Regions from separate parts of the Romboutsia sp. 1001713B170131_170501_G6 genome, predicted to be linked through region 2. Evidence: riboswitches for the same ligand, from Rfam matches in the RefSeq annotation. Region 2 holds a riboswitch; each other region holds the start of a gene.

Region 1 (6,354 bases), on a different contig from region 2:
TAATAGTTATAATATTAGTAGTAGCATTTGGTGGTAAAGGTGCAGCTGACTTCTTCAATATATTAGTTCTTATGACTAACGTAGCTATGACTATACCATACTTATTCTTATCATCAGCTTTCCCAGCTTTCAAGAAAAAGCAATTAAATGGTGAAGTTGATAAGGCATTCGTAGCTTATAAGACTAAAGGTGCAGCAACAACTGCTGCTTGGATAATAGGAATAATGGTTGGATTTGCTAACTTATTCTCTATAGTACAACCAGCAATAGATGGAAAACCATTTGATACAATAATGATGATATTAGGACCAACATTATTTGGCTTTATAGCATTCTTGTTATATAATAGATATGAAAAGAATCATTTAAGCAAAAATAATACAAAAAAAGCAAGCTAGAATATAACTGATAATTAAAATAAATTTCATGTTTGAAACTTTAAAATATAGCTATTTAAGTCTAACTTAATTAGCTATATTTTTTTGTATATAATTTAGAGAATCATCTAAACTATTAAATGTTTTTTTAGGTATTATAAGTCTTTCTATGTTATTGCCAACAGTATAAAAATCAAATATTTTATCTATTCTTATTTCTATAAAATCATCAATATAACTTATATATATACATTTAGTATATTTAAAATATGTTTTAATAATTACAGCTTTAGTATTAGTAGTTTTTATTAATGTATAGTCATATAAATTTAAGTTTTTTTCTAGATAATTTATATAGTCATCCATATAATTCCTCCTAAGAATATATTATAATTAGATTATTGACAAAAGATAAAAAAATAATCTATAAAACATTAAATTATATACTTAAACAAATTAAAAATAGTTATTATTAACTTATGTTTTAATAATAAAAAGTTTGATTTGTCCATTTTGACGATGGCTTTGTAAAACTTGTAAAATAAATAACAATTGTGTATGATAAACTTATTATAATAAATTTATGGAGGCAAATATGAAATTAGTAGATTTAAACAATTACATATTAAATGATTCTGATAAAAATATTTTCAAAAGGATGACTAAAGATAGTGAAGCAAATTTAAATAACTATGTTTGTAGTGTTATATGTGATTTAGTAAATTTTATACCAATGGATGAAGAATTAAAAAAAGAAACAAAAGAAAATATAAAAAATTGTGATGAAAGAGAAGTAGGCGAGATAGCTACTTACACAAGTCTAATACCTTATGTTCAATTAGAACTTAAAGACAATAAAGATGTGGCTATAATTGCTAATAGCTTAGTTGAAAAGCTTATAAGTTATATAGTTGGATACTTAAGCAAAGAAGAGTTTGATAAAAGCTTAGAAAATATCCAAGGTATGTTAAATATTTCTTATATGTTTTATGATGGGCTAGTTAAGTACTTTACTTTTAATAAGGAGTATATAGTAAATACCATAGAAAAAAATATAAAATAATAAAAATGCTAGATAGAGTAATATACCTTATCTAGCATTTTTATTATTTTATAACAATAAAGGTTAGCTATTGTTTACATATTGATTAAAGTAATTATATAAATCTATTTCCTTTTTAAATAGAGGCAAATTCATATTCTTATGAACTTTTACAAGCCAAGGAATATTTAATCCTACTTTTTCAATAGTTTCAGCTTCTTTAAAAACTTCCATACAATTACCTTCAATAACAATACTACCTTTATTTAAAACATATATATAATCACAAATCTCATATATTAAATCCATATCATGACTTGAAATAACTACTTTAATTCCCTTATCGCATAAATTTTTTAAAATATTTACTATAGCTTTTGTGCTTTTAGGGTCAAGTCCTGCTGTTGGTTCATCTAAAAGAACCACTTTATTTTCCATAGCTATAACAGAAGCTATAGCTACTCTTTTTTTCTGACCATAACTTAAAAAGTGTACTGGTTTATCTATTAGATCTAAAGCATTGACTAATTTTAATGCATTTTTTACTTTTTCCTTTATTCTATCTTCGGGTACACCTATATTTCTTAGTGAAAAAGCAACATCATCATATACTCTTGAATAAAATATTTGCTTATCTGGATCTTGAAATACTATACCTACTTCTTTTCTTAAATTGTACAAATCTTTCTTTTTATAAGAAAGCTCTTTATTATTATAAAATATATTTCCTTCAGAAGGCTTTAATATACCTACTAGATTCATAAACAAAGTAGACTTACCAGAACCATTAGCTCCAATTATCCCGATCATATTTCCTTTTGAAAAATCTAGACTTATATTGTTTATTGCTTTATTTTCTTTTTCATATTTGTATGTTAAATTATTTACCTTAAACATGATATTCTCCTATATATGAAATTTCCCATCATACAACTTCATATCTAAGGTTATACTCATATCTTCATATTTTCTCATCATTCTAAAGAATAAGATTTTTATAAGTAGAGCAGTTGAGTTATAAGAATTTTTTAGATTTATATAACCAAATCTTAATTCTTGAGATTTATAAATATCCTTTATTTCTTCTAAAAATATGAATATGAATCTATATGTCAAAACCATAAGTTCTACTAATGTATCTGGGATATGTAATTTTTTTAATATAATTATTAATTGATTAAATGGTGTAGTAAGTATTAAAAAATAAATAGATATAACTGAACTTATAGCCCTTAGTAATATATATAGAGAGCTTTCAATTGAAAATAAAGTTATTCCTATATATAAGTTAAAAACTTTGATATTAAATATAAAGCTTTGATTTTCTAAGGATATATTAATCATATTAAGTATAGTTCCTATAATTAAAAAATATATAGGTATCTTTAAACATTTTATATATAGTTTAATATTAACTTTTGCTAGAAAAATGATTAAAATACTTACTATCAACATTATCAACAAATGGAGTATTACATTGTTTGTAATTACAGAAAGAGTTAAAGCTATAAAGCTAATAATTAATTTAACCATAGGATTAGTATTTCTTAAAGCATTTGTATATGCACACTTGTCAATTTCAAGCATTTATTTTTTTTCACCTTTTTTTCTTCCTAGATAGTAGCCTATAAATCCAGCTCCTATAGCTGCTTGTGTAGAGAATAGTAAGCTCTCTATTTCTCCACTAGGTGGCTCGTATAAGCTACTAAACCAAGGTTTATAATCCGGATTTATCTCTGTTATTAGGCCCTCTGCCTCTCCATCAGCACCACCATATTCAGCTGATGAATTTAATAATAAAGGAGTTATTATAAGTATTATGGTTAAAGCTAATAATATTAAATTTTTATTTCTAAGTTTGTTTTTAGTTTTAGAATTTGTACTCATTAATTTCAACTCCTTCTTCATTTTGTGTTATTAAGTTATATACTAAAGTAGTTAATAATCCTTCTGCTATAGCTATTGGTATTTGAGTCGTGAAAAATACTCCTAAAAACTTAACTAAAGACATCATAACTCCTCCACTAGGGTCAGGGAAGGCTAGTGCCAATTGAGTTGCTGTTATTGTATATGTAGCCAAATCGCCTAAGGCTGCTGCTAAAAATACACTCATACCAATACTTACATTTCTTTTTCTGCAAAATTTAAATATTAAATAGGATACTATTGGTCCAACTATTGCCATTGAAAATGCATTAGCACCTAAAGTAGTTAATCCTCCATGTGCAAGTAATAATGCTTGGAATAATAAAGCTATTGTTCCTATTACTGCCATAACAGCTGGTCCAAATAATATTGCACCAAGTCCTACTCCTGTAGGATGTGAACAACTACCTGTTAAAGACGGTATTTTTAGTGCTGATAACACAAATACAAAAGCCCCTGCTAAGGCTAATAAAACCTTCTTTTTAGGATCTTGTTTTACTATGGTATTAATAGATTTTAACCCATATATGAAAAATGGAATAAATACTATTGTCCAAAGTATAGACCATTTTGCGGGTAAATAACCCTCCATAATATGCATAGCACTAGCACTTACTGGGTTTAAAATGATAAGTAGCACACCTGCTACTAACGATAGTGGTAAAAAATTCATCTTTATACCTCACTTTCAAAGTTTATTAAATTTTTATGTGACAAATTAAGATAAGTATATAATGGGTAAAGACGAAATTTGATTTGTTTTAACTTGGTGTTTAAAATTCATATTATTCATAATTTAAAATTAGATCAATTGATTAGATATATAGTTAAGACACTTAAAATTAAGTGATTTAAAACTACATATTTAAAATTAAATAGAGTTCATTACGAATTAAAAAATCCTAATCATTGGATTAGGATTAAAATAACTTTTTAATTAATACCTATGTTTATTAAAAATAAGGTATTATTTTTTATTATTTTCCTTCACCCCGAAGAATATAATTTGAGTATTATAGGCAGGTCTCCTGGCTTAGCTTCATCTTACTACTTTCCCTTCCCGTAAAAAATTACAGTGGTTTTTGAAAGTTTCATCAGCTTTACAGTAGCGGGGGCTGCAGAGGAATTTAACCTCTTTCCCTATTAATTTTATAAAAAAACCTAAAATACAAATTTTTAATTTATCACATGTTTATATAATACTACAACTTTTATTATATTCCTCTATTTTTTTCAAAAAAAATTAAAAATTTTAATTAAACCTTAAAACATCTAGATTAAAAAATAATATTTATTCAAAATTTATTGACTAAGTATAAACTAACTGTATAATATGTATATATACAGTATATACATATTATACAGAAAGGAGATAAAATGAACATAATAATTTCAAATACTTCTGACCTACCTATATATATGCAAATAGTAAATCATATAAAGAAAAACATATTAAATGGTACTTTAGAAGAAGGAAAAGCTCTACCATCCATAAGAGCATTAGCTAAAGATTTAGGGATAAGTTTTATAACTACTAAAAGAGCTTATGAAGAATTAGAAAAACTAGGGCTTATAAACACCGTACCAGGTAAAGGATGTTATGTATCTTCTTTTAATAAAGAACTAGTGTATGAAGCTAAAATAAGAGAAATAGAAGAAAAATTAGAAGAATCTATAAATCTATCTAAAATGATGGGTTTATCAAAAAGTGAATTAATAGAAATATTAGAGAGTCTATACGAGGGGGAGTAATATGTTAAGACTAGAAAAGGTGAGTAAAGACTTTGGTAAATTTAAGCTAGAAGATATATCTTTTGAATTAAAAAAGGGATATATTATGGGGCTTATGGGTCACAATGGTAGTGGAAAAACTACTATTATAAAACTAATAATGAATTTACTAAATGTGGATAGTGGAAATATATATTATATGGGAGAAGATATAAGAAAAAACTTAAAAAAATTTAAAGAAGAAGTAGGATTTGTATATGATGAATTATATTTTTATGAACATCTTAAGGTTAAAGATTTTAAAAATATAGTTAAAAGTTTCTATAAAAACTTTGATAATAATAAATTTAATAATTACTTAGAGAAATTTAATATAGATAAAAACACTAAAATAAGAAACTTATCAAAAGGGCAAAGTATAAAGCTAATGCTAGCAAATGCGCTAAGTCATAATGCTAAGTTATTAGTGCTTGATGAGCCAAGTAGTGGGCTTGATCCAATATTTAGAAAAGAAATGATAAATATAATTCAAGAAGAATTAGAAAGTGGAGATAAATGTGCTATATTTTCAACACATATATTAACTGATTTAGAACAATGTGCAGATTATATAACACTTATAAAAAATGGGAAATTAGTATTAAGCGAAAGTAGTGAATATATAAAAGAAAATTACAAGGTAATAAAGGGAAGTAAAAAAGAATTAGATGATAGTAATATAGATTTTATAAAAAGAGAAGATAATAATTATTATAGTCAAGGCCTATTTATAGAAAATGGATATGATATGACAAACAATATAAGTATAGCAACGATAGAAGATATTATATATTTTATGGGGAGAGATTAAAATGATTAACATTATAAAAAAAGATTTAAGGGCATGTTTTATGACAGATGCTAAAACTATTATAAAGTTAGTAGCAGGACTTTTTATATTTTCATCTATATTAATGGGATTATCTAGTGTAGCTATACCATTGTTTTTAAGCTATATATTTATATTCAGAAGTTTTTACTTAGATGAAGCTAATAATTGTGAGTACTTTTTTAATAGTATGCCAATAGATAAAGGAGATATAGTGTATAGTAAGTATATAGTATCTACATTAATTATAGTATTATCTATATTATTTACTTATTTTTATTCAAAAATATTAAAACATATATTTTATATAGATTTAATGTACACTCAAACAATGTTAAGTATTTTAAATATATTACTTATACTAGTATCTGTATCATTTCCTATAATGTTTAAATATGGATACAAAAAAT
Region 2 (6,354 bases):
AGTTTATAGATGAAATTTTATGTAAGTACGAATTATAAATAAAAGCAGGTAGAGGTTTAGGTTATATTCTAAGCCTCTTATTTTTTATAAAATTTTATTTCGTTCTAAGAGAGGATTGAGATGATTTATATATTAAGTAATTTAACTTAAAAAATAGTCAAAGTATTTAAAAACAAGGTATTTAAGCAAATATAAGATAAATTAATAATATAGTGTAAGTATAAAATATTATATCGGATTATAGATTATATGCTAATATTATAGTATATAACGAAGACAAGGGGGCTGACTATGGGTATAATAGTAAGTTTATTAAACCAAGGTGTAGATGAAAAATTAATAAATGATGCAATAAAGTTTAAAGAATTTTATAAAATAGAGGATAGTCTTAAGTATAGGATATCAGAGTCAACTAAATATTTTTATGGAAAAGATATATGGAATATGGCTATATCAGCTATATTAGAAGGAGAAAATATACTATTATCTGGCCCAAAGGCGACAGGAAAAAACCTACTAGCAGATAATTTATCAGAGCTATTTGGAAGACCTCAATGGAATACATCCTTCCATATAAATACAGATAGTACAACTTTAATAGGTACGGATACATTTATAGATAATGAAGTTAAGCTAAGAAGAGGTTCAGTATATGAATGTGCTATAAATGGTGGATTTGGTGTATTTGATGAAATAAATATGGCTAAAAATGATGCAATCGCAGTACTACATTCAGCATTAGATTACAGAAGAGTAATAGATGTACCTGGATATGAAAGAATAAATCTTCATGATGCTACAAGGTTTATAGGAACTATGAACTATGAATATGCAGGAACAAAAGAATTAAATGAGGCATTAGTTTCTAGATTTATGGTAATAGATATACCTGCTGTGGAAGAGGAAAAATTAATGTTGATATTAAAAAAAGAATTTGAAGATGCAGATGAAGAAAAATTGATCCAATTTGGAGGTATATTCTTAGACTTACAATTAAAATCACAAAATGGAGAAATATCTAGTAAATCAGTAGATTTGAGAGGATTAATAGGGTCACTAAAGGCTATTAGAAGAGGGTTAAAACCATCGTTAGCGGTTAATATGGGAGTAACAAGTAAAACATTTGATATATATGAGAAAGAGATTGTAGGAGATATTATAAAGACTAGAATACCAGATAAATGGGAAACTAAAGATATATTCCCTAAAATAAATACATATTAAAGTAGGAAATAATTATGAAATGGGTATATGGGGATTATGAATTTGAAAATAGAATTAGCAATCTATCTTGGACTGTAGCAGGAGATTATAGTGATGATATTCAAATATCTAACAATGAATATTCATCTAAGGATATTACCTTGTATTTTGCTACTATGGCAGGAGGAAGACATAAATACATAGATTGGAGTTTAGTAAAAAAATATTTATTAAGTAGAGCTAAAATGGGATATGATATTGATGTTATATCTGATTTATTGCATATAACATTAGATAGGTTAGTTGAAGAAAAGATTATAAAGGAAAGACCAGGTATTGAAGATATAAGATTAAATGCTTACAAAGATATTTTATCAAGTTTTAGTAAAATACATAATGAAGATATTTTACAAAAAATAAAATACTTTTTAGTCTTAGAAAGGATGGGAAAACATCCAGCTATAGACGGACAAAGTAGAAGGATAGTAAATAAAATAAATAGAATTAATCTTAATGAGAATATAGTTAAAATACTTAGAGAAATAGATGAAATTTATATAAGTTATTTTAACGATACTTCAAATAAATATGATAATGAAAACTATGAAAATGAAAGAGTAGTAAATTCAGATATAGATTTTGACACATTTTCAGATTTTATGTATGAAGAACTTTATAATAATGAATACAGTGAAACTATAGAAAATCAAATAAGTGAGATATCATCATCTATGCTAATCGAAAGTGTAGGAGAAGTTGATATTGAAGGTTCAAAACATAGTTCTAATAATATTTTATACGTTGATGAAGAAACCTTAGATAAAATATATAAAAAAATAGAGCATTATTATGGAAAATCATATATAAGTGATTTAGAATTAAAAAAAATAGAAAGTAAAAGTTGTAGAGGAGTTCATGAGGGATGTAGAGTACATTTTACTGATGGCGTATTAAGAAGTGAATGTAGTAATATAGCCCAGATTAAATATGCGACTAGACAAAAAGAAAATAATACTCGTAAATTTAGAGAAAACATAAAAATATATAAAAGAAATATATTAAAATTAAAGGAAACTCTATTGAAAATATTAGTAGAAGAAAATGAGAAAGGTAGAATTTTTTGTGATAGTGGAACCATATATGCAAATAGAGCATGGAGAGCAACTAGAAGTAATAATAACAAAATTTTCTATAAAGATATTGAAAATGAAAAGGGTAGATATGTAATAGATATACTTTTAGATTCTAGTGGGTCTCAAACTAGGAACCAAGCTAATGTAGCTATACAAGCATATATAATATCAACAGCCTTAACTAAAGTTGGTATACCAAATAGAGTTATGGGGTTTTCAAGTCTTATGGATTACACTATACTAAAAAGATTTAGAGATTATGAAGATAAAATAACCAATAACGAGAATATATTTGAATATTTTTGTGCTGGTAATAATAGAGATGGACTAGCTATAAAATCTATTTGTGAAGGTTTATTAGAAAGAGAAGAAGAAAATAAAATATTAATTGTATTAAGTGATGGAAGGCCAAATGATGTAAAGATAGGCAAAGATAGAGAAAGAAGTATAAGAGGAGAAATGTCTTACAAAGGTATGGTTGGAGCAAAGGATACTGCATCAGAAGTAAGAAAAGCTAGGCAAAAGGGAATAATGGTGCTAGGAGTATTTACAGGAAATGAAATAGATTTAGAAATAGAAAAAATCATATATGGTAAGGACTTTATATATACTAAAGACATTCAAAGATTCTCTGATGTGGTTTCCATGTATTTAAAGAAGATAATAAGAAATTAAATAAAATAAAAGTGAATATAAAAGTACGTATAGAATATAATTATATATAGACAAGATTAAATAAGTTAATAATAAGAAAAAATTTAAAAAAATAAAAGGAATATAAAAATATATAACGAATATAATGTAATATAGAAAAAAATATATATTATAGGTTCTTAAAAGAAGATTAATAGGGAAAGAGGTTAAAATCCTCTACAGCCCCCGCTACTGTAATGCTGATGAAATTTCTATAACCACTGTAATATTAGATTACGGGAAGGAGAAAGAGTAAAATGAAGCTAAGTCAGGAGACCTGCCTAATAATATTAAGTGATTTCTTCGGGGATGGAGAATGTCTTTAAGCTACTTATATAGTTATTTATGTAGATAAAGTCTAATCCCTATGGATTAGGCTTTTTAATTGTAAAAAATCTAAAGTTTTATATAAAAAAAGTATATAAGATTAAGATGTATGATATAGTATGCATTTAAAAGAGATTTATAATGTATAAGTCTTAAAAATTAATTTGCCTTAAGCCTAAATTTAATATAAATTTTATATCTAAAGCTTTATGCTTAAAAAGCCCTTATTATATTTAAGGGCTTATTTTTTATATATAATAATTTGATATTAAGGATAAAGCTGTCGATAATTCACACTGATAAAATACATTAATTGGTATGAAAATATAATAAATATTTAAAAAAACACATGAATCATAAGTGAAGTGAATTTTTTATTTAACATAAATAGTTTACATGTGTAAAGACATATAATACAATTTAAATGTAAACATAATTTATCAGGGGGAGATTTAGTATATGTTAAAGTTAAAGAAGAGATTAATATCTACAATAATAGTGGGAATCATGTCACTAGGTATGGTTGGGTGTAGCAATGATTCAAAAGAAGAGGATAAAAATTCTAAAGGTGGTGAAGAAAAGTTTTCTGTAGGAATAGTGCTTGGAGAAGGAGGGGCTAATGACCAAAGCTTTAATCAATCATCATTAGAAGGACTAGAAAAAGCAAAATCAGAACTAGGCATAGATGGCTCATACTTAGAATCCAACCAAGATGCAGATTATGCACCTAATATAGAAACCTTTATAGACCAAGAACGTGATGTAATTATAGGTGTGGGGTATACAACAGCAGAACCAATGTTAAATGCAGCAAAGCTTTATCCAGATAGAAAGTTTGTAATAATTGATCATAATTATGAAGAAGAAGGACAAGAAATACCAGACAATATGATATGTATGACTTTTGATGAAAGAGAAGCGGCATATTTAGTAGGCATAATAGCAGCTAAGATGAGCGAAACTAATAAAGTTGGATTTATAGGTGGTATGGAAATACCAAATATAACTAGATTTGAAGAGGGATTTAAAGCTGGAGTAAAATCGGAAAATAAAGATGCAGAGTATTTATCTCAATATGCAAATTCCTTTGATGATGCTAGCTTAGGTAAATCTATAGCTAATCAAATGTATAATAATAAAGTAGATGTAATATTTTCAGCTGCAGGTGGTGTTGGAACTGGTGCAATAGAGTCAGCTAAAGAAAAAGATAAATATGCTATAGGAGTAGACATGGACCAAAATAATCTAGCTCCTGACAATGTAATAACTTCAGCTATGAAAAGAGTTGATATTGGTGTTTTTGATACAATATCAAAGATAAAAGAAGGAAAATTAGAAGGTGGGAAAGCCGTAGTTTATGGATTAAAAGAAGAGGCAGTTGGAATAGCACCAAGTACTGGTAAGAATGTACCTAAAGAAATAATTGATTATGTTAATAAAAAAGCAGAAGATATAATAGAAGGAAAATTAGAAGTAAAATAATACATAAGATATAAAATGGCTATTTAAAATAATAACTTGCAACTTAAGAAAGCATAATTTGTAAGAATTATTATTTTTAGATAGCCTATTTATTTTAAATAAAATACAAGGATAATATAAAGTATGATATAGTATAAGTTCACTTAATAAATAAATTATATTTTTATAATATCTATTTTAGAATGATTAGATTATGGAGATTATCAAAATATAGGATTGATTTAAAGTTTGAATAAATATTTATTATAGATTAAAATATAGTTATAGGAATAGCGACAGGAGGAAAATTATGAATTTAGATACATTAAATCCTGCCCAGAGAGAAGCTGTAGAAAAAACAGAAGGACCGGTACTTATACTAGCTGGAGCTGGGTCAGGGAAGACTAGAGTTTTAACAACAAGAATAGCACATCTTATAGAAGATAAAGGTGTACAAGCACCAAATATATTAGCAATAACATTTACAAATAAAGCTGCTAATGAAATGAGAGAGAGAGTAGAAGAAACTTTAGGAACGGATACAAAGGAAATGTGGATAAGTACTTTCCACTCTTGCTGTGTACGTATACTAAGAAAAGATATAAATAGAATCGGATACAATAGAAGTTTTGTTATATATGATAGTGCTGACCAAGTTACCTTAGTAAAGGACTGTTTAAAAGAATTAAATTTAAGTGATAAAGTATTTGAACCTAAAGTAATAATAAGTACAATATCAGGGGCTAAAGATAAGCTGTATAGCCCAGCACAATTTAAAGATATGCATAGACACGATAATAGAATGAGTAAGATTGCAGATGTATATGCACTATATCAAGATCGTTTAAAAAGAAATAGTGCCCTAGATTTTGATGATTTAATATATAAGACAGTAGAACTTTTAAAATCTGAAGAAGAAGTTTTAGAATTTTATAGAAGCAGATTTAAATATATAATGGTAGATGAGTATCAAGATACAAGTAAAGCTCAATATGAATTAATAAAATTATTAGCAAGAGAACATCAAAATATATGTGTTGTTGGAGATGATGACCAAAGTATATATGGATGGAGAGGTGCTGATATAAGAAATATACTTGAGTTTGAAAGAGACTACGATGATGTTCATGTTGTTAAGCTAGAACAAAACTATAGATCTACTCAGGTTATACTAGACGCAGCAAACACTGTTATATCTAATAATATAGAAAGAAAAAGAAAGAAACTTTGGAGTGAGAAAAAAGAAGGAGAACTAATAAAGATACAACTATCTGAAAATGAAATAAGTGAGTCTGATTTCGTTGCAGATATGATAGCTAAAATAGCAAGAGAGCAAGGTAGAACTTATAAAGATTTTGCTGTACTTTATAGAGCAAATGCTCAAGCTCGTCCAGTAGAGGATGCACTTAATAGAAGTCAAATACCATATAACATATATGGTGGAACAAAATTCTATGAAAGAAAAGAAATAAAAGATTTACTAGCATACTTAAAGGTTATACAAAACCCTCAAGATGATATATCTTTAAAAAGAATA
Region 3 (6,354 bases), on a different contig from region 2:
AATCTTAGTCCAGGCATTCCAAAGAATTTAGTTGCCGCTTTGATTATAAATAAATTATCATAGTTTTTTATGTTTTTTACTAAACTATAATTTTCTTCATTTCCCGCAAATTCCATAAAGGTTTCATCAACTATTAAAAGTTTATTATTTTGTTTCAATATGTTTAGTAACTCATTTAACTCCTGAGCCTTACCATTTGGGTTATTAGGATTACATATAAATAAGCTATCAAACTTATCTAAATTATTTTTAATTACATCTATATCTATTAAAAATTGATTTTCTTCATTTAGATTTAAATCTATAACTTCTAATCCATTTAATTTTGCACTTCTTCTATATTCTGAGAATGTAGGATTTAATATCGCCAGCCTTTTACCTATAACTTTCATTAATAAATAGATTAATTCTGTAGCACCATTTCCAGGTATTATATATTCACTTTTAATATTTAGATAATCACCTATATTTTTTCTTAAATTGGTGTAATTTATATCTGGATAACTTCTACTTTCTTTTAATCCTTCTAGTATATACTTGTCTAAATCCTTTATGACCTCTGGATTTACATTAGAACTAAAATCTATTATTTCTTTTGGGTCTATATTATAAGTTTTTGCTATTTGCTCTACATTAGCTCCATGTCCTAAATCTTTCATAAATCCCCCTATAGTAATATAAATATTATTGTAAATACAATCATTGAAGTTATAGATGAAGCATACATTATTTTATTTGTTCTAACTATATCTTCTACTTCTATTTCTCTATGTTTATCTCCTATTGTAGGCTTATAGACAGCTTTTCCAAAATAAACATTCGTACCACCTAACTGTACTCCTAAAGCCCCTGCAACAGCACCCTCAGCATAAGCACAGTTTGGACTTTTGTGATTTTTTCTATCTCTTATACCTATTTTTAAAGCTTCTTTACAGTTATGACCTACTAATAAGCTTCCTATAGACATAAGTAATACAGATATCCTAGCTGGTATAAAGTTAGCTATATCGTCAATCTTAGCTGATGCAAATCCTAAGTCTTTATACTTATCATTTTTATATCCTACTGTTGAGTCTAAAGTATTGACTGCTTTATATGCCATAGCAAGAGGAGCTCCTCCTATAAATGCATAAAACATAGGCGCAATTATTCCATCTACAGTATTTTCAGCAACAGTTTCCACAGTGGCCCTAATTATCTCACCTTCATTTAGTTGAGTAGTGTCTCTTCCTACTATATAAGATACTTGTATTCTTGCCCTTTCTATGTCTCCTGTTTTTAATACATTGTATATTTTGACTGCCTCATCTTTTAAACATTTAGTAGCTAACGTTGTATATATTAATATTGAATTTGCTACTAAAAAACCTCCTGGTATAAAGCTACTTATTTTTATTATTAAATACGTAACTAAATACGTTATACCTACTACTATAAGCCATAAGAAAAATCCGCCTATTTTTAAATCTTTATCACTCTTAGCTTTTTTTCTTATTATACTTTCAGTTTTCTTTATTAATTTACCAATATATCTAACCGGGTGAGGAAATGAATATGGATCTCCTACTATTAAATCTATTATGTATCCTATATAAATAGATAATATATTCATATTAATTGTTTCCTCTTTCTAAATAGTCTTTACATCCACTATTTAAGAAATTTTTTATACAATCTAAGTTATTGTAAAAATGAGTATGTAAATATGTTGCTAAAGTTTTATCTTTGCTATATCCACCTTCCCATTCATCCACTACTTTCTTGTCTCTTTCTTTTCTCATTGTATAAGCACATTCCTCATTAGTTTCAAATATAGAATGGTGGAATTCATGTCCTTTTATAACCTCACCTTTTTTAGATAAAATTGTATCTATTTTAGACTCTCCATAACAATATCCAAATCTCTTTAATGATTTTGTCATCTTGCTAACTCCACTAAATATTCCTACCATATCGTATTCACTATTATTTTGGTCTATTAGTTTTTCCCCTAGATACATGAGCCCACCACATTCAGCATATATAGGAATTTTATTTGTATGAGCTTCTTTTATAGAACTTCTCATACTTTTATTTGATTCTATTTCTTTTGCAAATATTTCTGGAAATCCTCCACCTATATATATGTAATCTGATTGTGGTACTTTTTCATCTTCTAGTGGACTAAAGTATTTTATATTTAGCCCTAGTTCTTTTAATAATTCTATATTTTCTTTGTAGTAAAAATTAAATGCTTTATCATAAGCTATAGCTATTGTTTTATCTTCAATCTTATTTTCCTTTATAAAATCTTTTAAATTAAAACTGCTACTAACTTCTTCTGTTTCAGCAATTTCTATTATTCTATCTATATTTATATATTTTTCTATTTCATCTGCTAAATTACTAAATTTATTTTTTAGTGAATCAATTTCTACGCTTGGAACTAAACCCAAGTGTCTTGACTCCAATGAAAATTCATCATTAGGTGGGAAGTATCCTAAGACCTCTATCCCACAATATGTTTCAATTGCTTTTTTAATTATTTCGTAGTGAGTCTTAGTTTTTACGTTATTTACTATTACACCTTTTATATTTACATCTTTATCAAGTTCCTTGTATCCAAGTACCATAGCTGCACTAGATGCTGCCATGGCTCTTCCATTTATAACTAGTATAACTGGTGCTTTTAGTATCTTCGATGTATGAGAGCTTGTACAATTATCTAAATCGATTCCTATTCCATCATAAAGACCCATAACACCTTCAATCACTGATATATCTGCATCTTTAGATGCAGAATTAAATACATACTTAATTTTTTCATCATCTAACATATATGAATCTAGATTTCTTGAATCTCTACCTGTTATAAATGTATGGTATGATGGATCTATATAATCAGGTCCAACTTTATATGGTTGAACTTTCATACTTCTTTTTGTAAGTGCTTGCATTATACCTAAAGATATTGTTGTTTTTCCTACTCCACTATTAGTTCCTGCGATTAAGATTTTTTTCATATATTTCACCTAACCATCATTTTATTTTTGTATCATTTGTATTTCTTCTTCATGTTCTTCCATTATTTTATATATCTTCTCTATATCTAAATGTTCTCTTAGTAAATCAGCCAATCTATCATATTCCTTTTGCTTAAAAGCTTCAAAAGAAGTTACTTTAGTATCTATTCTTTCAAGACATTTTTCTTCTCTGATATTATTTAATAAAGCTCTAGTAAAATCTATCTCATCAAATATTCCATGTAAATAAGTTCCTACTACATTACCTTCTTTATTTACACTACCTTCTAAATAATTAACATCTTCTCCTAGTTTATTATTTATTATATTTAAATGCTCTACCTCTTTGCCTATATCACTTATCCCCATATGAATTTCATAACCTTTTACTTTCATTCCTGATAGATTTGACATATATCCATTTAAATGTTTACATATAGTGGCATCCACTTGTGTAGTTGTTTTTTCTTTTTCAAATGTAGTTTCTATATCTAAAAGTCCTATCCCATTTATTTCTTCAATTTGTCCTTCTACATGATATGGGTCTTTTAATTTCTTCCCTAACATTTGATATCCACCACATATCCCAAATACTAACTTTCCTTTTTTATGTAAATCTTTTATTTGCTCCTCTAGACCACTTTCTCTTATATACTTAAGGTCATCTATAGTACTTTTACTTCCAGGAAGTATTATCATATCTGGATTTGAAAGAGCCTCTCCATGATCTACATATCTAATACTTACATCTTCTTGAGTCTCAAATATATTAAAATCTGTGAAATTAGACATATGGGGCGTTCTAATTATTTCTATATGTATATCACTTTTTTTCATTTTAGTTTTAAATCTAGTTGTTACACTGTCTTCATCTTCTATTTTTATATCACTATAAGGCACTACTCCTAGAACAGGAACCTTTATTATTTCTTCAAGCATTTTTATGCCATCATATAAAAGCTCTTTTCTTCCTCTAAATTTATTTATTATTACACCTTTAACTCTTTTTCTTTCCTCTTCACTTAATAAAAGCATCGTACCTGCTAGTGATGCGAAAACTCCACCTCTATCGATATCCCCCACTATTATTACAGGAGCATCTGCGATCTCTGCCATACCCATGTTAGCAATATCATGTTCCCTTAAGTTTATTTCTGCTGTACTACCTGCCCCCTCCATAACAACCACATCATAGTTCTCACTAAATTGATTAAATATAGTTTTTAGTTCTTTAGCAAGTATTGGTTTATAATCATGGTATTCTGATGATGATATATCATCTTTAACTTTTCCTCTTACTATAACTTGACATCTATGATTGCCTGATGGTTTTAGAAGTATTGGATTCATATCAGCAATTGGTTCTATTCCACAAGCTTCTGCCTGAAATACTTGTGCTCTTCCCATTTCTAAACCTTCTTTTGTTATAAAAGAGTTTAACGCCATATTCTGAGATTTAAATGGTGCCACACTATATCCATCTTGTTTGAAAATCCTACATAAACCAGCTGTTAATATACTTTTACCAACATTTGATGCTGTACCTTGTAACATTATCTTTTTTCCCATAAGATTCTCCTTATATCACTTAATTTGATTTCCTTATAATCAAAAAAGCCTTAACTCTTAAGAGTTAAGGCTTTTATTCTAATGCTAATGATATATACCTGTCTCATATGTGTTGTAACATATTAAACAATATAGCATGTAATAAAATATAACTATTTAATCTTCATTATATGCTTAAACTATATCATACTAAATCCTATTGTAATAATCTAAAATATACTTAAAATATTTATGATTAATATGTAGATTTCATAATAAATTTTTTATAATTTAAGTTTTAATAAAGTATAATTTATCTACTAATATGCATATACTCTGATGTTTGCCTATAGGTACATACTTTAAAAGCGATAGCTATATTTTATCTGAATAAAAATCCCTCACCCCGGAGATTTTATAATTAATTAATTTAGGCAGGTATCCTGGCTCAATTTCATCCTACTCCTACTCCTTCCCATCCAAAGGACAGTGGCAAATTGTAGTTTCGTCAATATTACAGTAGCGGGGGCTGCAAAGGCTTCTAACCTTTTTCCCTATTAATCTTGTAGAACCTAAGTTAATATACTATTTGATTTTAATTATTTATAAAATTTGTGTTATTTAGGCTATCTATGACTGCAAATCCATCTTCTACTTCTAGAATACTTACTGATGCATTATCTATTTTAAAATTCCAATGGTATTTGTGGCTTCCTGATATTAAATAACTTATTATATTCCTTATAGTTCCACCATGAGAACATATAAGTATTGTTTTGTCTTTATCCATACTTATGATTTCTTTAATCTCATTTGATACTCTTATAAATGAGTCAATAAGACTTTCACCATTTGGATATCTATACTCATATCCTTTTTCTATCATAGAGTTAAATTCTTCTGGATAATTCTTTTTTATGTCATCAAAAGTAATCCCCTCAAAATCCCCAAAACTAATTTCTTTCAATGTTTCTTTTTCTATTATTTCTATCCCTTTTTTCTTTGCAACATCTCTTACAGTATCTTTTGTTCTTGAAGATGTTGTTGTGTATATCTTATCTATATGTATACCATCTAAATATTTGGTTAATTTCTCTATTTGCTTAATTCCAAATTCACTAACTACACTGTCTATATGACCTGATAATCTTTTACTTTGATTATCTATAGTCAATGCATGTCTTACTAAAATTAATTTAGTCATTATAGTATCACCTCTTTTAAGGTTACCCTATTATAAGATATATGTAAAGTAAATATATAACTTCTCCAAGTTCTATACTACACCCTAATATATCTCCTGTAACTCCATCAATTTTTTTGTATATATGATTTTTGAATAATTGATTAAATAAAATAACAACTATTATAGATACCAGTATAGGTAATGTTATTGATGATTTAAATATAAACTTAGCTACTATTATAATTAATGCCATTGTATATAATATAGCAGTTAAAAACATTGATGTAGTAGCCTTACCTATAAATAAGTTTCCCATTCCTTTTTCTCTTGGTGAAACAGTTTTGTAAGTTAATCTTATTACTCCAAGTCTACCTATAACAGGCATAAATATTACAGTCCACATTAAATTATTGTTTATTAAGCTATATATAAAGCCTATCTTAAGTAAAATTAAAAATACTATAGCTAATAATGAATTTGTCCCAAGTCTTGAATCTTTCATTATTTCTAGCATTTTTTCCTTATCCCTATAACTATATATAGCATCAAATGTATCTCCTAGTCCATCAATATGTAATCCCCCTGTCAATATAACAGAACCTAAGGTTACTAATATTG

The links. A riboswitch is a leader RNA that binds a small molecule or an ion and turns the genes downstream of it on or off. The one in region 2 is predicted to bind cobalamin.
Region 1: another riboswitch for cobalamin. It lies ahead of I4U89_RS03895 (energy-coupling factor ABC transporter permease); the one in region 2 lies ahead of I4U89_RS11360 (BMP family lipoprotein).
Region 3: another riboswitch for cobalamin. It lies ahead of I4U89_RS14790 (cobyric acid synthase); the one in region 2 lies ahead of I4U89_RS11360 (BMP family lipoprotein).

The regions. Positions count from the first base shown of each region.
Region 1 is NZ_JADPFC010000001.1:778,581-784,934, forward strand. It holds gene yjeM (glutamate/gamma-aminobutyrate family transporter YjeM) at 1-398, shown strand, start outside; gene I4U89_RS03870 (hypothetical protein) at 465-743, opposite strand; gene I4U89_RS03875 (hypothetical protein) at 973-1,440, shown strand; gene I4U89_RS03880 (energy-coupling factor ABC transporter ATP-binding protein) at 1,504-2,316, opposite strand; gene cbiQ (cobalt ECF transporter T component CbiQ) at 2,326-3,006, opposite strand; gene I4U89_RS03890 (energy-coupling factor ABC transporter substrate-binding protein) at 3,007-3,306, opposite strand; gene I4U89_RS03895 (energy-coupling factor ABC transporter permease) at 3,290-4,018, opposite strand; cobalamin riboswitch at 4,347-4,525, opposite strand; gene I4U89_RS03900 (GntR family transcriptional regulator) at 4,723-5,097, shown strand; gene I4U89_RS03905 (ABC transporter ATP-binding protein) at 5,099-5,926, shown strand; gene I4U89_RS03910 (ABC-2 transporter permease) at 5,928-6,354, shown strand, end outside.
Region 2 is NZ_JADPFC010000005.1:1,787-8,140, forward strand. It holds gene I4U89_RS11345 (aminopeptidase) at 1-38, shown strand, start outside; gene I4U89_RS11350 (AAA family ATPase) at 292-1,224, shown strand; gene I4U89_RS11355 (VWA domain-containing protein) at 1,239-3,011, shown strand; cobalamin riboswitch at 3,148-3,328, shown strand; gene I4U89_RS11360 (BMP family lipoprotein) at 3,816-4,838, shown strand; gene I4U89_RS11365 (ATP-dependent helicase) at 5,128-6,354, shown strand, end outside.
Region 3 is NZ_JADPFC010000014.1:4,709-11,062, reverse strand. It holds gene I4U89_RS14805 (pyridoxal phosphate-dependent aminotransferase) at 1-659, opposite strand, end outside; gene cbiB (adenosylcobinamide-phosphate synthase CbiB) at 668-1,612, opposite strand; gene I4U89_RS14795 (cobyrinate a,c-diamide synthase) at 1,614-3,002, opposite strand; gene I4U89_RS14790 (cobyric acid synthase) at 3,024-4,571, opposite strand; cobalamin riboswitch at 4,967-5,141, opposite strand; gene I4U89_RS14785 (histidine phosphatase family protein) at 5,146-5,754, opposite strand; gene cobS (adenosylcobinamide-GDP ribazoletransferase) at 5,777-6,354, opposite strand, start outside.